One region of the Streptomyces sp. NPDC037273 genome, then DNA from elsewhere that is predicted to be linked to it. Evidence: riboswitches for the same ligand, from Rfam matches in the RefSeq annotation. Region 1 holds a riboswitch; each other region holds the start of a gene.

What was found. Region 1 has a riboswitch for S-adenosylmethionine ahead of ACZ7G1_RS04620 (IclR family transcriptional regulator). Riboswitches for the same ligand answer to the same signal wherever they lie in the genome.
Region 2: another riboswitch for S-adenosylmethionine. It lies ahead of thrC (threonine synthase); the one in region 1 lies ahead of ACZ7G1_RS04620 (IclR family transcriptional regulator).
Region 3: another riboswitch for S-adenosylmethionine. It lies ahead of ACZ7G1_RS06755 (aminotransferase class V-fold PLP-dependent enzyme); the one in region 1 lies ahead of ACZ7G1_RS04620 (IclR family transcriptional regulator).

What each region holds. Positions count from the first base shown of each region.
Region 1 is NZ_JBVJVO010000001.1:1,023,603-1,029,710, forward strand. Features, by position in the region: gene ACZ7G1_RS04595 (sensor histidine kinase) at 1-934, shown strand, start outside; gene ACZ7G1_RS04600 (response regulator transcription factor) at 931-1,596, shown strand; gene ACZ7G1_RS04605 (GNAT family N-acetyltransferase) at 1,637-2,053, shown strand; gene ACZ7G1_RS04610 (CGNR zinc finger domain-containing protein) at 2,074-2,688, opposite strand; gene ACZ7G1_RS04615 (SDR family NAD(P)-dependent oxidoreductase) at 2,791-3,639, shown strand; gene ACZ7G1_RS04620 (IclR family transcriptional regulator) at 3,949-4,671, opposite strand; SAM riboswitch class I at 4,861-5,003, opposite strand; gene ACZ7G1_RS04625 (PaaI family thioesterase) at 5,275-5,709, shown strand; gene ACZ7G1_RS04630 (LacI family DNA-binding transcriptional regulator) at 5,741-6,108, opposite strand, start outside.
Region 2 is NZ_JBVJVO010000014.1:141,084-147,191, reverse strand. Features, by position in the region: gene ACZ7G1_RS30430 (cold-shock protein) at 98-301, opposite strand; gene ACZ7G1_RS30425 (MoaD/ThiS family protein) at 697-975, opposite strand; gene thrC (threonine synthase) at 1,017-2,327, opposite strand; SAM riboswitch class I at 2,321-2,465, opposite strand; gene ACZ7G1_RS30415 (glucosyl-3-phosphoglycerate synthase) at 2,615-3,556, shown strand; gene ACZ7G1_RS30410 (DUF7927 domain-containing protein) at 3,660-5,489, shown strand; gene ACZ7G1_RS30405 (alpha,alpha-trehalose-phosphate synthase (UDP-forming)) at 5,593-6,108, shown strand, end outside.
Region 3 is NZ_JBVJVO010000002.1:344,456-350,563, forward strand. Features, by position in the region: gene ACZ7G1_RS06745 (rhomboid family intramembrane serine protease) at 1-132, shown strand, start outside; gene ACZ7G1_RS06750 (Lrp/AsnC family transcriptional regulator) at 129-410, shown strand; gene ACZ7G1_RS06755 (aminotransferase class V-fold PLP-dependent enzyme) at 482-1,876, opposite strand; SAM riboswitch class IV at 2,108-2,224, opposite strand; gene trpD (anthranilate phosphoribosyltransferase) at 2,307-3,371, opposite strand; gene qcrB (cytochrome bc1 complex cytochrome b subunit) at 3,504-5,126, opposite strand; gene qcrA (cytochrome bc1 complex Rieske iron-sulfur subunit) at 5,123-6,108, opposite strand, start outside.

The DNA.
Region 1 (6,108 bases):
TGGTGGGTGGGTGTGGCCGGTGTCCGTCGCCTACGCGACGCTGGCTGCCGATGACCGGCCCGGTCGGGCCGGTCTTCCGTGGGCGGCCGGCGTGGGCCTCGTCGAGCTGGGGTTCGCCGCGGCCTGGGAGGCGACGGCGGGGGGCGGCGGACCGCGCGAGGTCCTCGCTTCCGTGGGTGCCGAGGCGCTGTGGCTCGCGGTGCTCCTCGCGGGCGCGACCGCCTACCGCAACCGCGTCCGCTGGCGGGCCGAACTCGACGAGCGCCTCGTGCGAGCGGCGCGGGAGCGGGATCTGGAGGCTGGCCGGCGGATCGCGGAGGCGCGTCTGGACATCGCTCGCGAACTCCATGACGTCGTCGGGCACACCCTCACGGTCGTGGGCATCCAGCTCCGGGTCGCGGCTGAGGCTCTGGAGGACTCGCCGCAGCAGGCGCGGGCCGCGCTCACGACCGCCCAGCAGGTCCGTACCGAGGCCGTACGGGACCTCCGGGCGCTCGTCCACGTGCTGCGCGCGCCGGGGGAGGACCCGGAGCAGCCCGTGGCCGGGGTGCCGGAGGTGGCCGCGCTCGTCGAGCGGATGCGGTCGGCGGAGTTGGCCATCGGGCTGGAGACCGCCGGTGATCTGAGCTCCGTACCCGCGCCGGTCTCGCTCGCCGTCCACCGGATCGTCCAGGAGGCGCTCACCAACACCGTCCGTCACGCGGCGGCTTCGAACGCCGACGTGTCCGTGCGGCTCGGGGAAGGGCGGGTGGTGGTGAGCGTCACCGACGACGGCAGGACAGCGGCGCGGGCATCGGGGGTGACCGGGCACGGTGTGCGCGGCATGGAAGAACGGGTTCGGGCGCTCGGCGGCGAGTTCTCCGCCGGGGCGCACGGCGAGGGCGGCGGCTGGGTCGTGCGGGCCGTGATCCCTGTGTCAGGCTTCCACCCATGACGATCAAGGTGCTCCTGGCCGACGACCAAGCCCTGGTACGGGCCGGATTCAGCAGCCTCCTGGCCCGGGCGGAGGACATCGAGGTCGTCGGCGAGGCGGGTACGGGGGACGAGGCTGTCCGTGCCGCCCGCGCGCTTCACCCCGACGTCGTCCTCATGGACATACGGATGCCGGGCACGGACGGTCTCACCGCCACCCGGACGATCGTCGGGGATCCCGAACTGGCGGGCTGCCGGGTCATCGTCCTCACCACCTTCGAGACCGACGAGTACGTCTTCGCGGCCCTGCGCGCGGGCGCGAGCGGGTTCCTCACCAAGGAGATCGAACCGGACGACCTGCGCCAGGCCGTCCGGGCGGTCGCGGCCGGCGACGCACTGCTCTCGCCGGGCGTGACACGACGCGTGATCGAGCAGTTCGCCCACCTCCCGGCGGCCCCCACCGACACCGCCGAGCGGCTCTCCGTACTCACCGCGCGGGAACTCGAGGTCACCCGCCTGATAGCGACCGGCCTCTCCAACGACCAGATCGCCGCCCGGCTCTTCATCAGCCCCCTCACCGCCAAGACGCACGTCACCCGCGCGATCGCCAAACTCGACGTCCGCGACCGCGCCCAACTGGTGATCCTCGCCTACGAGACGGGTCTGGTCCGCGCCGGCGCGTAATGGGCCGACGCTTGACGACGAGACCTGTCAGCATCGCCGTATGGAGATCCGTCGCATCACTCAGGTCGAGGCGGTCGACGCCGCCGGGCATCTCTTCGACTCCGCGCCTGTGCGGGAGGCGACCGAACGGTTCCTCGCGGATGAGCGGCATCATCTTCTGATCGCCTATGTGGACGGCGCCCCGGCGGGGATGGTCACGGGTGTCGAGATGACACACCCGGACAAGGGTACGGAGATGTTCCTGTACGAGTTGGGCGTCGACGAGGCGTTCCGTGGGCGTGGTGTGGGCGGCGCTCTGGTCTCGGCGCTCGCGGATCTGTCACGCGAGCGGGGCTGCTACGGCGCGTGGACGATCACGGATGAGGACAACGCGGCGGCGCTTGCGACGTATCGCCGCGCTGGGGGTGTCTCGGAGGCGGGGCAAGTGGCGCTGAGCTGGACGTTCGACGAGTCGTAGATCGATGAGGTCGTGCGCCCTCACACCTGGGGCGGTGTCCGGCCTTCCTCGCGCTGACGGTGGCGGTAGTTGCGCATGGAGACCTGGGAGCCGCAGCCGGGGCTGCAGTAGAGGCCGCCGCCGTTGCGGCTGCGGTCGAAGAAGCCGAAGTGGCACGGGGGGTTGCGGCAGGCTTTGACGCGTCCCCAGTCGCTGCTCTGGGCGAAGGTCGTCACCGCGGCCAGTACGGTTCCGAACGCGCGCTCCACTCCCGCCTGAGGTGATGCCAGCTCGACGCCGCCGGCCGTGATCACCGTCGCCAGCGGGTAGAGCGAACCCGCGCGCCGCAGGTGGCGCTCGGCGCGCCGCAAGGGCTCACCCTGGCTCTCCTCGTCGCCCGAGTGCGCGAGCAGCAGGGTCACCAGAGCGTCGCGCAGTTCGCGTGCCGCCGCGGCGTCGGCGTCGGTGGCCGCGGCTTCGCCCGCGCCGAACTCGTCGTACCGCGCCAGCCATGCCGCGAAGGAGTCGCCGTCCTCGAACAGCTCCTGCCGGCCCGATCCGTCCGCGCGCGTGTTCACGAACGCGAGCACGGTCGCCACCGCTGGCGTGACGGTGCGCGGGCTGTTCTTGGGGGATCCGGCTGCCGCAGTGCTCATGCCCTCAGCCTACCTCAGTGGATAGGTGCTAATCGGTCTAGCGGGCAACGAACGGTCTCGATGGGCTTGACGTGTTGCGAGCTAACTCCTTACGGTCGCAACATGAACGAGGAACTCAACCAGCAGACCCATCCCCGCACCTGGCTCATCACCGGCGCGACGTCCGGCATCGGCCGCGAACTCGTGGTCCAGGCGCTCGAGAGCGGCGGCGTCGTCGCGGCGCTCGCCCGCGACACCGCGTCCCTGGAGGAACTGACCGAGACGCACGCCGAGCGCCTGCTCCTGATCCCGACGGACGTGCGTGACGAGCGGGCGGTCCGCGACGCGGTCCAGCGCGCGCTCGCACGGTTCGGCCGCATCGACGTCGTGGCCAACAACGCCGGCTACGGACTGTTCGGAGCCGTCGAGGAGGCCTCCGACGAGCAGGCTCGTGCCGTGTTCGACACCAACGTCTTCGGAGTGCTCAACGTGCTGCGCGCGACGTTGCCGGTGCTCCGCGCCCAGCGGTCCGGGCACATCCTCCAGGGCTCGTCCGTCTACGGGCAGTCCGCCCATCCCGGCGTCGGGCTGCTGGCCGCGACCAAGTACGCGGTCGAGGGCCTTTCGGACGCGCTCGCCGCCGAAGTCGCACCGCTCGGCATCAAGGTCACGGTCATCCAGCCCGGATTCACCGCGACCTCCTTCCTGGCCAACCTCGACGTCGCCACCGGCCTGGCCGACTACGACGGGACCGTCCGCGAGGTCCACAAGGGCATCGGTGAGATGCCGGAGTCCGCCTTCGCCTCCGCGTCGCGCATCGCCGCCGGCATCCGGACCGCGGTCGACAGCCCCAACCCTCCGCTCCGCCTGGCCCTCGGCACCTCCGGCGCCAAGGGCATGCGCGCCGCCCTGGATGCGCGCCTCGCGGATCTGGACGGGTGGCGGCACGTGACCGAAGCGGTCGACAGGTGACCGCGAACGCCCGTACTGCCGGGGGCCGGTCGCGGCAGTGATCGGCGAACGCCCGTACCGCCGGGGGCCGGTCGCGGCGGTGATCGGCCGGGGAGCCCTCGGCGGTGCGCGCCCGCGCCTGCCCGGTCGGCCCGGGTGTGGTGTTCCCTGACTCAGGCGTGGACGGCGGCCTGGGTGTGGTGTTGCCTGGGCCAGGCGCGGACGGCGGCCCGGGTGTGGTGTTGCCTGGCTCAGGCGTGGACGGCGGCCCGGGCGTGGTGTTCCTTGGCTCAGGCGTGGACGACAGCCGGGGTGCGGGTGCTGCCCGGCTCAGGCGTGGACGACGGCCTGAGTAAGGCGGGCGGCCGCGGCGACGGCGGCCTGCGCGAGCCGGGCGCCGGGGTGCCGGCTGAGGCGCTGGACGGGGCCGGTCAGGGTGACGGCGGCGACGACGCGGTCGGAAGGGTCGCGGACCGGTGCGGAGACCGAAGCCGTACCGGGCTCGCGCTCGCCGATGGACTGGGCCCAGCCTCGGCGCCGTACACCGCTGAGGGTGGTGGCCGTGAAGCGAGCGCCCTGCAGGCCTTGGTAGAAGCGCTCGGGTTCCTCCCAGGCCAGCAGGACCTGGGCGGCGGAGCCCGCCTTCATGGACAGCGCGGAACCCACCGGCACGAGGTCGCGCAGGCCGGCGGTCCGCTCGGCGGTGGCGACGCAGACGCGTACCTCGCCCTGGCGCCGGTAGAGCTGCGCGGTCTCGCCGGTGCTGTCCCGAAGCGAGGTGAGGACCGGCCCGGCCGCGGTCAGCAGGCAGTCCTCGCCCGCGGCGGCCGAGAGCTCCCGGAGTCGGGGGCCGAGGACGAAACGGCCCTGCAAGTCCCTGGCCACCAGGCGGTGGCGTTCGAGCGCGAGCGCGAGCCGGTGGGCCGTGGGCCGGGCCAAGCCGGTGGCGCTGACCAGTCCCGCCAGGTTGGCCGGGCCCGCCGCGAGCGCGTCGAGGATGACCGCCGCCTTGTCGAGGACGCCGACACCACTAGAAATATCCGAAATGTCCATGAAAGAGGTACTCCAGTCTCGGACCGCGACCTGCGCATCGCGGCGACCTCGCCCAAGAGGGGGCAGGGATGATCAGCGGGAGAGGGCCGAAACGGCCGACATATACGTCGCGGTGATCATGAAAGGGGTACGCGAAAAGCCCGGAAGGGTCAGAGCCGGGGCGAAGGACAGCACAGAGAGCACCATGTCTCCTCATCTTTTCCCACGCCACGTTGGCGCAGGCCGGAGTTGGCACTGATCCCGACGCCACGACGCGAACATTGAGCGCCGAGTCGAAACGGGAAGTTGCCGGGGCTTCGTAGGGCCGGTCCCTCCACCCCTCTGGATGATTCGCGAGGAACCATACAAGACTCCCGGCGCTGCTTGCCAACGATTTCCCAACCGGGCCTGCGGCCGGTAGCCCGGACCGACGTCAAATGGCCCCTGAGGGGCGAAGGTTGCGTGCGATGCTAGCTTTCGGAGACGAGACGGCGGGGGAGCGGTCGCGCGACGTGACGGATGCGGCGAGGCCTGGGTGCCCGGTGGGTGGTGCCGCCCGTGGGTGACCGGTCATGGTGGCGCTCCATCCGCCCGGGGAGATGACGACGGAAGGCGAGACGACACATGACGGACGCTGCGGACCTGATGCTCGCTCGCAAGGTACTGGCCGCCCAGCCGTTCAGTGACCTGCTCGGCGCCCGCCTCACGGCCTTCGGGGACGGCGAGGCGACGCTGGAGATCGACATCCGCGACGAGCTGCGCCAGCAGAACGGCTTCCTGCACGGCGGCGTCCTCGCCTACGCGGCGGACAACACGCTCACCTTCGCCGCAGGCACCGTCGTCGGCCCGCGGCTGCTCACCGCCGGCTTCACCATCGACTACCTTCGCCCCGCCGACGGCACCTTGCTCCGGGCGCACGCCCGCGTCATCCGCGCGGGCCGGTCTCGCGTCGTGTGCCGCTGCGACCTGTCGGTCGTGGACGGCGCGGGAGCGGAGACCCTGTGCGCGGTGGCGCAGGGGACGGTCTCGGTCCCCGAGTCCACGCAGACGGAGCAGTAGGCCGCGGCTCGCCCACGGGCCGTCGTGGCGGTCACCTGACCTTGGCCGAGCTCCCTCCAGGCACCAGTTCCGGCCGCAGGAGCCGAGGCCGGGGCGTGGGGGAGTGCGGGGAGGAGATGGCGGCGAGGGCGACCTCGACCGCCTGGCGGGCCATGTCCTGTTTGGGGAGTGCCACTCCGGTGAGGGGGGAGTGGGGCAGCGGGCCCGCGGGGGTCTCGTCGTGGGCGACGACGGAGAGGTCGTCGGGGATGGAGCGCCCGAGGGTCCGGGCGGCCTCGACGGCGGCGGCCGCGAGGAGGTCGTGGGTGGCGAAGAGGGCCGTCGTGGCGGGGGCGGAGCGGAGGGCTTCGGTGGCGGCGGCGAGGCCGCTGCGGAAGGTGGGGTCCGTGGCGAGGTGGA
Region 2 (6,108 bases), on a different contig from region 1:
CCCCTGGTGAACCTTCCGGGAACGCGCGAGGGGTCCGCATCCCCTCAGGGATGCGGACCCCTCGACGGCGTTGCGTCGGTGGCCGATCGCGCCGCGCTCAGACGGCGAGCTTGACCATGTCCGCCTGCGGACCCTTCTGGCCCTGCGAGATCTCGAACTCGACTCGCTGTCCCTCTTCGAGGCTGCGGTAGCCATCCATCTGGATCGCGCTGTAGTGGACGAAAACATCCGCACCACCGTCGACCGCGATGAAGCCGTAGCCCTTCTCCGCGTTGAACCACTTGACGGTGCCCTGAGCCATGCCTAACTCCCCTATTACTGGCCCTTGCGCGGGACCGCACTTCGCGGACCCGGGTCAGACCCTGCGCCGGAACGCGTCGACCGCCGCTGAATGTATCTGCCCAACTGCCCTCTGCAACAGGTCATTCGAGCGAGAATTCTCGGCGCGACGGAAAGGGGAATTGGGGAGAATCCCCTGGATGACGGGGCAAGTCGGGCCCGGCAAAAGGCGCACAACGTACACAACGCGCAGGCACTTTGGCTGCTTCTTGTCGCGCGAAGACGCTTTCTCATATGCGTCCGGCATGAGCAGCGGAGGGGACTTCCCCAACTCTACCCCGCTCAACCATGCAGAATTGCCCCTTCCGCTTATAGGCGCGGAAGGGGCAATTCGAGAAAGACGGGACGCGATAGGCGTCAGCAGCCGCCGGCGACGGCCGGGATGATCGAGACGCCCGCGCCGGCCGGGGTGGCCGTCTCCAGACCCTGCTCGAAGCGCACGTCGTCGTCGTTCACGTAGACGTTGACGAAGCGGCGCAGCTTGCCCTGGTCGTCCAGGACGCGGGCGGCGATGCCCGTGTGGTTCTTCTCCAGGTCGGCGATGACCTCGGCGAGGGTCGCGCCCTCGGCCTGGACCTCGGACTGACCGCCCGTGTAGGTGCGGAGGATGGTGGGGATGCGGACGTTCACGGCCATGTCGTCGAAACCTTTCGGGGAACCGGGGGAGCGGGCGGGTGTCAGAGCGCCAGGCCGGCGTCGCGGAAGGCGTCGAGGCTCGGGCGGATGGTGACGGTCGCACCGGAGGTGTCGGCCACCGCGTCGAGGGTCTTGAGCCCGTCACCGGTGTTGAGGACGACGGTGGTGAGGTTCGGGTCGATGACACCGGCCTCGACGAGCTTGCGCGTGACGCCGACGGTCACGCCGCCCGCGGTCTCGGCGAAGATGCCCTCGGTCCGCGCGAGCAGCTTGATGGCGTCCACCACCTGCTCGTCGTTCACGTCCTCCACGGCGCCGCCGGTGCGGCGGGCGATGTCGAGGACGTAGGGGCCGTCCGCCGGGTTGCCGATGGCGAGCGACTTGGCGATCGTGTTCGGCTTCTGCGGGCGGACCACGTCGTGGCCGGCCTTGAAGGCGGCGGAGACCGGGGAGCAGCCCTCGGCCTGGGCGCCGAAGATCTTGTACGGCTTGTCCTCGACGAGGCCCAGCTTGATGAGCTCCTGGAGACCCTTGTCGATCTTCGTGAGCTGGGAGCCGGAGGCGATCGGGATGACGAGCTGGTCGGGGATGACCCAGCCGAGCTGCTCGCAGATCTCGTACGCCAGCGTCTTGGAGCCCTCGCCGTAGTACGGGCGGAGGTTGACGTTCACGAAGCCCCAGCCCTCGCCGAGCGGGTCGCCGATGAGCTCCGAGCAGAAGCGGTTGACGTCGTCGTAGTTGCCCTCGATGGCGACCAGGTCGCCGCCGTAGACGCCGGCCATGACGACCTTGCCCTGCTCCAGGTCGTGCGGGATGAAGACGCAGGAGCGGAAGCCGGCGCGGGCGGCGGCGGCGCCGACGGCGCCGGCCAGGTTGCCGGTGGAGGAGCAGGAGAGGGTGGTGAAGCCGAAGGCGCGGGCTGCTTCGAGGGCCTGCGCGACGACCCGGTCCTTGAAGGAGTGGGTCGGGTTGCCGGAGTCGTCCTTGACGAAGAGCTTGCCGGGGGCGACGCCGAGCTCGCGGGCGAGGTTGTCGGCCTTGACGAGCGGGGTCCAGCCGGGGTTCAGGTTCGGCTTCTCGGCGACGTCGGCCGGGACGGGCAGCAGCGGGGCGTAGCGCCAGATGTTGGCGGGTCCTGCCTCGATCCGCTTGCGCAGCGCCTCGGGGTCACCGGCGGGAAGGTCGTACGCGACTTCGAGCGGTCCGAAACAGAGTTCGCAGGCGAAGATCGGGCCGAGCGGGAAGACTTCACCGCATTCGCGACAGGAAAGCCCGGACGCGGGACCGAGGTCGACGGTGGTGGCGGAAGCGACGGTCTGTACAGCCATGGAGGCGAGGCCCTTTCTCCTCATCTTTCCCATGACGAATTTTTCGTCATGAGACGGATTTGGCACCTTCCCTAGCCGGGAGCCTCGCTGGAGGACGAGTAACCGACTGGAGGGTTGCCGGGGCTTCAACGGGCCGTTTCCCTCTGCCCCTCTGGATGAGCGGTATTCGATTGTGAAGTGCGGTGGACTTTCGTTCCTGCACTCCGACGCGGTCGGCACCCCGACGTGCATCGGGCATCCGCGTTGTTCAAGACTGTAACCGAAGGCCCCGGAGCTTGGACGGGCCGTCCGTACCGCGAGATGGAGATCACGTGCTGGAAGAGGTGGAGCGCTGGCTGGACCGGCGGTCCTGGTCTGTGGCGGACCGGCCGCTGGAGCGCATCCTCGCCGCCAAGCGCAATACGAAGGTCAGCGTCGTGCTGCCCGCGCTGAACGAGGAGGCGACCGTCGGCGACATCGTCGCGGTGATCCGGCGGGAGCTGATGACGGAGGCGGTGCCGCTGGTCGACGAGCTGGTGGTGATCGACTCGGGCTCCACCGACCGCACGGCGGAGGTCGCCGCGGCGGCCGGCGCGCGGGTCGTCGCCCGCGACGCGATACTCCCCCGAATACCGGCCGTCCCCGGCAAGGGCGAGGTCCTGTGGCGCTCACTGATGGTGACGAGCGGGGACGTCGTCTGTTTCGTCGACGCGGACCTGCGGGACTTCTCCGCGGACTTCGTCACGGGGATCGTCGGCCCGCTGCTCACCGACCCGGACGTCGAGTTCGTGAAGGCCATGTACGACCGGCCGTTCGGAGACACGCCAGGCCAGGGCGGGCGGGTGACCGAGCTGGTGGCGCGCCCCCTGCTCAACCTGCACTGGCCGCAGCTGGCCGGCTTCGTCCAGCCGCTGGGCGGGGAGTACGCGGCGCGCCGCTCGCTGCTCGAACGGCTGCCGTTCCCGGTCGGTTACGGAGTGGAGCTGGGGCTCCTCGTCGACGCGCTGCACACGGTGGGCCTGGACGCGCTCGCCCAGGTGGACGTCGGGGTGCGCAAGCACCGGCACCAGGACGGGCAGGCGCTCGGCCGGATGGCGGCCGCGATCTACCGGACGGCGCAGCTGCGGCTCTCCCGGGGCCATCTGGTCCGCCCGCGTCTCACCCAGTTCGAGCGCGGCGAGAAGGGCTTCGAGCCGCGCACGTACGCGGTGGACACGGAGGAGCGTCCTCCGATGGCCGAGATCGCGGAGTACGCGCGCCGCCAGGTGGCCTGAGGGCGGGGGCGGAGGCGTACCCGGCCACCACGTACACGGCGGAGCGGATCGACCGCGTGGCGTAACGCCCCACGATGATCCTCTTTGCCTACATTGCCCTTTTATGCGCTTCAGACGACTTCACCTGGGCAGAGTGCTGGCGGCCATCGGCCTCACGGCGGGCTCGCTCGCGTTCACGGCGGCCGGTCCGGCCTCCGCGGACGTGGTCGAGCCCTTCGGAAAGCGGTACGACGAGTCGCTGTACGGCGACTTCACCACCATCGGCAACACGGTCATGGGCTGTCCCACCGCCCCCGCCGACCTGGCCGCCCGCTGCGCGTCGGCGGCGAGCGGCCAGGGGTCCGACAACAACAACACCTTCGTGATGCGGCGCATCGACGCGGGCGGCGTCGGGGACACCGGCTACGGCTCAAGCACCGGCCACGTCGTGATCCCGGCGGGCGCGGAGGTCGCGTACGCCCGGCTGTTCTGGGGCGGCAACGACGGCACGTACCGGGGCCCGAGCGGCGCGGCGCTCAAGCGCTGCGACATCTCCGGCGCGGACGTCGACGCCTCGCCAGGCGACCCGGCGACGACCACCCCGGTGATCAAGGTCGGCACGGGGGCGGCCGCGCCGGTCTCGATCGACAGCATGGTCGTCGACCCGGCCGACACCAGCGGCCCGCACTACTACACGGGCGAGTCGGACGTGACGGCCGCCTTCGCGGGCGTCACCGGCGGGGACGTGCCGATCGCGGTCGGCAACCTGTGGGCGCCGACCGGCAAGGGCTGTGTCGCGGGCTGGTCGCTGACCGTCGTGCACAAGTTCCCGGGCCCCGACCCGGTCCGCGCCCCCGAGCGCCGGAACGTGTACGTCTACGGCGGCCACGTCCTCCAGCGCTCGACCTCCCCGGCCACGACCATCACCGTGGACGGCTTCTACCGGAACCCGGGCACCGTGCGGGCGAGCGTCACCGCGTACGAGGGCGACTGGAACACGCCGGGCGACAAGTTCCTCGTCGACGGCCAGAACGTCACCGAGGCCCACACCGGCAACACGAACAACTTCTTCATCAGCGAGGACGACGGCGCCGTCAACCCGAGGACGCAGAACAACCTCAGCATCGACGCCAAGGCCTTCGACGTCCCCTCCGGCGCCGTCCCGCCCGGCGCGACCTCGGCCGAGCTGACCTTCTCCACCAGCGGCGACACCTACGTGCCCTCCGGCCTCGCCTTCTCCGTACCGGTCCCCGACCTGGAGATCACCAAGAAGGCGAGCACGACCAAGGTCAAACCCGGTGACACCCTGACGTACACGATCACCGCGAAGAACATCAGCCCGCTGGACTACCCGAACGCCAAGTTCAGCGACGACCTCACCGGCAACCTCGACGACGCCGACTACAACGGCGACGCGCGCAGCGACATCGGCACGGCCACATACGACAAGCCCAAGGTCGGCTGGACCGGCACCATCCCGGCCGGCCAGACGGCGACCGTCACCTACTCGGTGAAGATCAAGAACCCGCCGGCCGGCGACGGCAAGCTCCGCAACGCCGTCGAGTTCGAGACCGCGCGTACCAACTGCGGCGACGGCAGCCAGGACCCGGCCTGCGCGGTCGCCCCGGTGCTCGACCTCCCCGAGGTGACGGAGTCCCCGAAGCCCACGCCGACGGACCCCTCGCCGAGCCCCTCGTCACCCGCCCCGCCGACCTCCTCCGACGAGCCGTCCACCCCGGCCCCCAGCACGTCCGCGACGGCCTCGGCCACGGTCTCCGCGCCGCACACCTCCCCCGCGGCCCCGGCACCGGGACCCCAGGGCGGCCGCGGCTCCGGCTCCATGGCCGACACCGGCGGCAACGGCGAGCGGCTCTGGCTGCTCGGCGCCCTCGCGGTCGCCCTCGCGGCGACGGGCCTGGTCGCCAAGGCGGCGATGCGCGGCCGCCGCGACTGAAGGACAGCGGGGAGTCACTGACCTGCGGTGACTCCCCGTGGCCGGATCAGCCTGTCTCGTATACGTACGTTTGAGCGTTTACGGGACGGGCTAGGTTCGCCACATGGCTACTGTGCTCGTGGCATCCAACCGGGGCCCGGTCTCGTACGTCCCCGGCGAAGACGGCTCCCTCGAAGCCCGCAGGGGCGGCGGCGGCCTCGTCTCGGGGCTGAGCGCCGTGTCCGCCCGGGAAAGCCTCTGGGTGTGCGCGGCGCTCGGCGAGGGCGACCGCGAGGCCGTCCGCCGTGGCGTCTCCGAGCCGGGCGTCCGCATGCTCGACATCGATCCGGCCGTCCACGACGACGCGTACAACGGCATCGCGAACTCGGTGCTCTGGTTCCTCCACCACCACCTGTACGACATCCCGAGCGAGCCCGTCTTCGACGCCGCGTTCCGCCGCCGCTGGGAGTCGTACCGCGCCTACAACCGCGCCTTCGCCGAAGCCCTGGCCGCCGAGGCGGCGGACGGCGCCGCGGTCCTCGTCCAGGACTACCACCTGGCCCTTGTCCCCGGTCAGCTCCGCGCGCTCCGCCCCGACCTCCGCATCGCCCACTTCACGCACACCCCGTGGGCCTCCCCC
Region 3 (6,108 bases), on a different contig from region 1:
GGCCCCGGCGTCGCCTACCTGGCCCACGTGGTGGGCTTCTCGGTCGGCTTCCTCTACGCCTGGGGGTGCTACCGGGGTGGGGATAGAGTGAAGGCACCAGCCGCGGCGACCGAGGGAGATAGCCAGCCGTGATCACCGCGATCGTGCTCATCAAGACCAGCGTGGACCGGATCCCCGAGATCGCCGAGTCGATCGCCGCGCTCGACAGCGTCAGCGAGGTCTTCTCGGTGACCGGCACGTACGACCTCATCGCGATGGTCCGGGTGCCCCGCCACGACGACCTGGCGGACGTGATCCCCGGTCGCATCAGCAAGATCCCGGGCGTCGAGGCCACCGACACGCACGTGGCCTTCCGTACGTACTCCCAGCACGACCTGGAGGCGGCCTTCGCCATCGGCCTGGAGTCCTGAGACCCGGACCGCCGGACATATGAAGGGGGCCTCCCGTCCGGGAGGCCCCCTTCACCCGTACGAGTGACCAATCAGCCGCGGTCCGGGACGCAGCGGCCGTCCTCGGTGCGGTACTTCCACTGCGCGCCGTCCCGGACGAGCTCCTTCACGGCGCTGACGAACCGCTCCACGTGCTCGTCCGGCGTACCGGCGCCGAAGCTCACCCGGATGGCGTTGAGCGAGCGCTCCCCCGGGGCCGCCTCGGGGGCGCCGCACTCGCCGACGTCCTGCGGGTCGCTGCCGAGCAGGGTGCGGACCAGCGGGTGGGCGCAGAAGAGGCCGTCGCGGACGCCGATGCCGTACTCGGCGGAGAGCGCGGCGGCGAAGTGGGAGCTGTTCCAGCCCTCGACGACGAAGGAGATGACGCCGACGCGGGGCGCGTCGTCGCCGAAGAGGGAGAGCACGCGCACCTCCGGGACCTCGGCGAGACCGGCGCGGACCGTGTCGATGAGGTGCTGCTCGCGGGCGACGAGCTGGTCGAAGCCGGCCTCGGTGAGCGCCTTGCAGGCGGAGGCGATGGAGTAGACGCCGATGACGTTCGGGGAGCCGGCCTCGTGGCGGGCCGCGGTGGTGTGCCACTCGACGTCCACGCCGCCGTCGGCGCGGCGGGCCACCTTGCGGGAGGCGCCGCCGCCCGCGAGGTAGGGCTCGGCGTCCTGGAGCCAGTCGGCGCGGCCGGCGAGGACGCCGGAACCGAAGGGCGCGTACAGCTTGTGCCCGGAGAAGGCGACCCAGTCGACGTCCAACTCCTTGACGGAGACGGGGTGGTGGGGCGCGAGCTGGGCGGCGTCGAGGACGATCCGGGCGCCGTGGGCGTGCGCGGCGGCGGCGAGCTCCTTCACCGGCCAGAGCTCTCCGGTGACGTTCGAGGCGCCGGTGACGCAGACGAGGGCCGGGCCGTAGGGGTCACGGTCGGCGAGGGCGCGCTCCAGGGTCTCGACGGCCTGGGCGGGGGTGCGGGGCGCGTTGAGGTAGCTGACGCGGGCGTCCTGCCAGGGCAGCAGCGAGGCGTGGTGCTCGGTCTCGAAGACGAAGACCTCGCAGTCGGCGGGGATGGTCCGGGCGAGCAGGTTGAGCGAGTCGGTGGTGGAGCGGGTGAAGACGACCTGGTCGTCGGGCCGGCAGTCGAGGAACTCGGCGACGGTGACCCGGCTGTTCTCGAAGAGGTCGGTGGAGAGCTGGGAGAGGTAGCCGGCGCCGCGGTGGACGCTGCCGTAGTACGGGGCGTACGCGGCGACGTCGTCCCACACCCGCTGGAGGGCCGGGGCGCTGGCCGCGTAGTCGAGCGCCGCGTAGGTCACCTCGCCGCCGGTGACGAGCGGGACGGTCACGTCCCGGCCGAGGACGGGCAGCGGGGCGGCGCAGCAGGGGTCGGCGGACTCGGCGGCGGCGGACTCGACGGTGGCGGCGTTCGGGCGTGCGGACATGGCGGTATCTCCCGGCGGGCGGTGCGGAATGGCTTCGGTGGATCCCGTACGCGGCCGGGTGCGGCGGGGTACGGGTGATGCCTCGGAGACGGCGTGGGTACGTCGAAGGCGTACGCGGGTACGCGGAAGTGACCCTGTTCCGAGGGTGAAGTAGGGGCGGAGTCGCCCTATCGCATTCGCTTGCTCACGGAAAACGCTCCTCGAGAGACCAGGACCCCTGGTGTGTCGAGGGGTCCGCGCTTGCCGTAGACCTCGCTGCCTACGGCCTGGTCTTCACCCGGGGCACCCCGCCACGGACGGAGGGTTGCCGGACAGCAAGCCGGGGCTTCACAGCTGTCACTCATGACCTGCCGAAGATCCTGCCACATGATCGCCGAAACGCAAGACCCCGGTCCGCATGCTGGACCGGGGCCGGCGTGAAGCGCGCGGATCAGGCGTTGCTGGCGGCGATCCAGCGCTCGAGGGAGTGCCGGGCGGCACCGGAGTCGATCGACTCGGCGGCCTTCGCGATGCCCGCGGCCAGCTGCTCCGCGAGGGTGCCCGAGCCGGGCTCGAAGGCGGTCAGCGCCGCGGCGGCGTTGAGCAGCACCGCGTCCCGGACCGGGCCGGTCTCCCCCGCGAGCAGCCGGCGCGCCACATCGGCGTTGTACGAGGCGTCCGCGCCGCGCAGCGCCTCCAGCGGTACGAGGTCGATGCCGACGTCCCGCGGGTCGAAGCGCTCCTCGGTGACGGAGCCGTCCCGGACCACCCAGACCCGGGAGGTGCCGGTGGTGGTCAGCTCGTCCAGGCCGTCGTCACCGCGGAAGACGAGCGACGAGTTGCCGCGCTCGGCGAGGACTCCGGCCACGATCGGCGCCATCCGCGGGTCGGCGACGCCGACGGCCTGGGCCCCTACGTTGGCCGGATTGGTCAGCGGGCCCAGGACGTTGAAGGTGGTCCGGATGCCGAGCTGGCCGCGGGCCGCGGCGACGTGCCGCAGCGAGGGGTGGAACTTCACCGCGAAGCAGATGGTGATGCCGGCTTCCTCGGCGACCTCGGCGACCCGCCGCGGGGTGAGGTTCAGGTTGATGCCGAGCTTCTCCAGGACGTCGGAGGAGCCGGAGGCGGAGGAGGCGGCGCGGTTGCCGTGCTTGACGACCTTCGTGCCGGTGCCGGCGACGACGATCGACGCCATCGTGGAGATGTTCACCGTCTTGGCGCCGTCGCCGCCGGTGCCGACGATGTCGACGGCCCGGCCCGGCACCTCGATGACGTTGGCGTGCGCGTACATGGTCCGTACGAGACCGACGATCTCCTGCACGGTCTCGCCCTTGGCCCGCAGCGCCACCATGAACCCGGCGATCTGGGCGTCGGTCGCCTCGCCGCTCATGATGAGGTCCATCGCCCAGGCCGTGTCGTCGGCCGTGAGGTCCTTGCCTTCGAGCAGGCCGTTCAGCAGGACGGGCCAGGAGCGGCCCGCCGACGTAGGTCCTCCAGCGGGGGTCGCAGCGCTCATGGCAGCTCCTGGTGATCGTGACGGATACGGTCCCACCCTATCGAGCCGGAGGGACGGCAAAGAGCCCCGTCCATCGAATGGACGGGGCTCTCGCCGTGGCGACCTCAGAAGGTGATCAGGAGGTCGAGGTGATCAGTGGTGGCCGTGGCCGCTCTGGATCTCCTTGTACTCCTCGGCCGTCGGCTTGGCGATCTGGCTGTCGCCGCCGTAGTAGCCCTTGTTGAGCTTGACCCGGAGCTTCTCCAGGGCGCCGACCTTGCGCTCCACACCATTCTCGTCGACGGCCGGCGGAAGCTCCGCGGCGTCGTACTGCTCGTGAGCGGTGAGGCGGTGCAGCTCGCCCTGGCTGAGCGGCTGGTGGACCTCGACGAACTCACCGTGCGGCAGGCGCTTGATGATGCCCGACTCGCGGCCGTGCAGCACCTTGTCCTTGTCGCGGCGCTGGAGGCCGAGGCAGATCCGCTTGGTGGCGATGAACGCGATGACCGGACCGACGAAGAAGAAGATCCGCACGAACCAGGTGATCGAGTTCAGCGACAGGTGGAAGTGGGTCGCCCAGAGGTCGTTTCCACCACCCACGAGCATGATCATGTACGCGGTGATCCAGGCGACACCGAAGGCGGTGCGCGTCGGAGCGTTGCGCGGGCGCTGCGCGATGTGGTGCTCGCGCTTGTCGCCGGTGATCCAGGACTCGATGAACGGGTACACCGCGATGGCCGCGAGGACCGCCGGGAAGATCGCCAGCGGGATCATCACGCCCAGGACCAGCGTGTGGCCCCAGAGGTTGATCTCCCAGCCCGGCATGACACGGATCAGACCCTCGGCGAAGCCCATGTACCAGTCGGGCTGGGCGCCGGTGGACACCTGGTCCGGGCGGTACGGGCCGATGGCCCAGATCGGGTTGATCGAGGCGATCGCCGCGATGACCGCGATGACACCGAAGACCAGGAAGAAGAAGCCTCCGGCCTTGGCCATGTAGACCGGCAGCAGCGGCATGCCCACGACGTTCTTGTTCGTACGGCCGGGGCCGGCGAACTGCGTGTGCTTGTGGAAGAACACCAGGATGAGGTGGGCCACCACGAGGCCGAGCATGATGCCGGGCAGCAGCAGCACGTGGGCCGAGTAGAACCGGGCCACGAAGTCGCCGCCGGGGAACTCGCCGCCGAACAGGAACATCGACAGGTACGTGCCGATGACCGGCACGGACAGGATCGCGCCCTGCATGAAGCGGACACCGGTGCCGGAGAGCAGGTCGTCCGGGAGCGAGTAACCGGTGAAGCCGGTGAACATGCCCAGGAAGAACAGCAGGAAGCCGAACAGCCAGTTGATCTCACGCGGCTTGCGGAACGCGCCGGTGAAGAAGACGCGCATCATGTGCACGAACATGCCGGCGAGGAAGATCAGCGCCGCCCAGTGGTGGATCTGCCGGATGAGCAGACCGCCACGGACCTCGAACGAGATGTGCATCGTCGAGTTGAACGCCTCGGACATCAGCTGTCCCTGGAGCGGGACGTACGGTCCGACGTACTCCACCTCGTTCATCGACGGGTGGAAGAACATCGTCAGATAGACGCCCGTCAGGATGATGATGAGGAAGCTGTAGAGGCAGATCTCGCCCAGCATGAAGGACCAGTGGTCCGGGAAGATCTTCCGCATGTTGGCCTTGGCCAGCGTGTAGATCCCCAGGCGGCCGTCGGCCCAGTCGGCGACCCGCTCACCGGCGGGCGCTTTCTTGGTGTCTGTCACGGTGCTCATCCGCGCTCCCAGAAGGCAGGACCGACGGGCTCGTCGAAGTCGCCGAGCGCCTCAAGGAAGCCCTTGTCATTCACACCGATCCGCAGCTGCGGAAGGGCGTGACCGGCCGGGCCGAAGATGACGCGGGCGCCGTCGGAGAGGTCGAAGGTGGACTGGTGGCACGGGCAGAGCACGTGGTGCGTCTGCTGCTCGTACAGGGAGATCGGGCAGCCCACGTGGGTGCAGATCTTCGAGAAGGCGACGATGCCCTCGTGCGACCACTCGAGCTCGCGCTTGTCCTTGATGTCCTCCGGCTGGATCCGGACGATCATCAGGGCGGCCTTGGCGATCTCGGTCTGGAAGTGGTGGTCGTGCTCCGAGAGACCCTCGGGCATCGCGAACGTCAGCGAACCGACGGCGACGTCCTCGGGACGCAGCGGCTCGTTGGTGTTCATGTTGATGAGCTGAAGACCCTTGGCCCACATGGTGGTCCGGAGCTTCTTCTCGGGCAGCGGGCCCATGTCACGCAGCAGCACGATGCCGGAGAGCGGGACGAGGGACAGCGCGCCGAACATCGTGTTGCGGATGAGCTTGCGACGACCCATGCCGGACTCGGCGGCACCGGCCGCGAAGTCCGCCATGACCTTCGCCTTGGTCTCCGGGTCGGCCTGGATCGGGTGCCGCTCGTCCGCGATCTCGACGTCGGACATCAGGGTGCGGGCCCAGTGGACCGCGCCCGCGCCGATGAAGAACAGAGCGAGACCGAGGGTCCAGCCCAGGGCGAAGTTGAGCGCGGACACCCGCCCGAACGGGAAGATGTACACGATCTTGTCGACCGGGAAGATCACGTACGAGGCGATGAAGCCGATCGTGGCCAGCATCGACAGCGTGAACATGAACGCGACCGCGCGCTCGGACCGACGGGCGGCACGCTCGTCGATGTCCTGGATGCGCGGCTTGTGGGGCGGGAGGCCCGGGTCGGCGAACGGGTCGTCGGCGACCT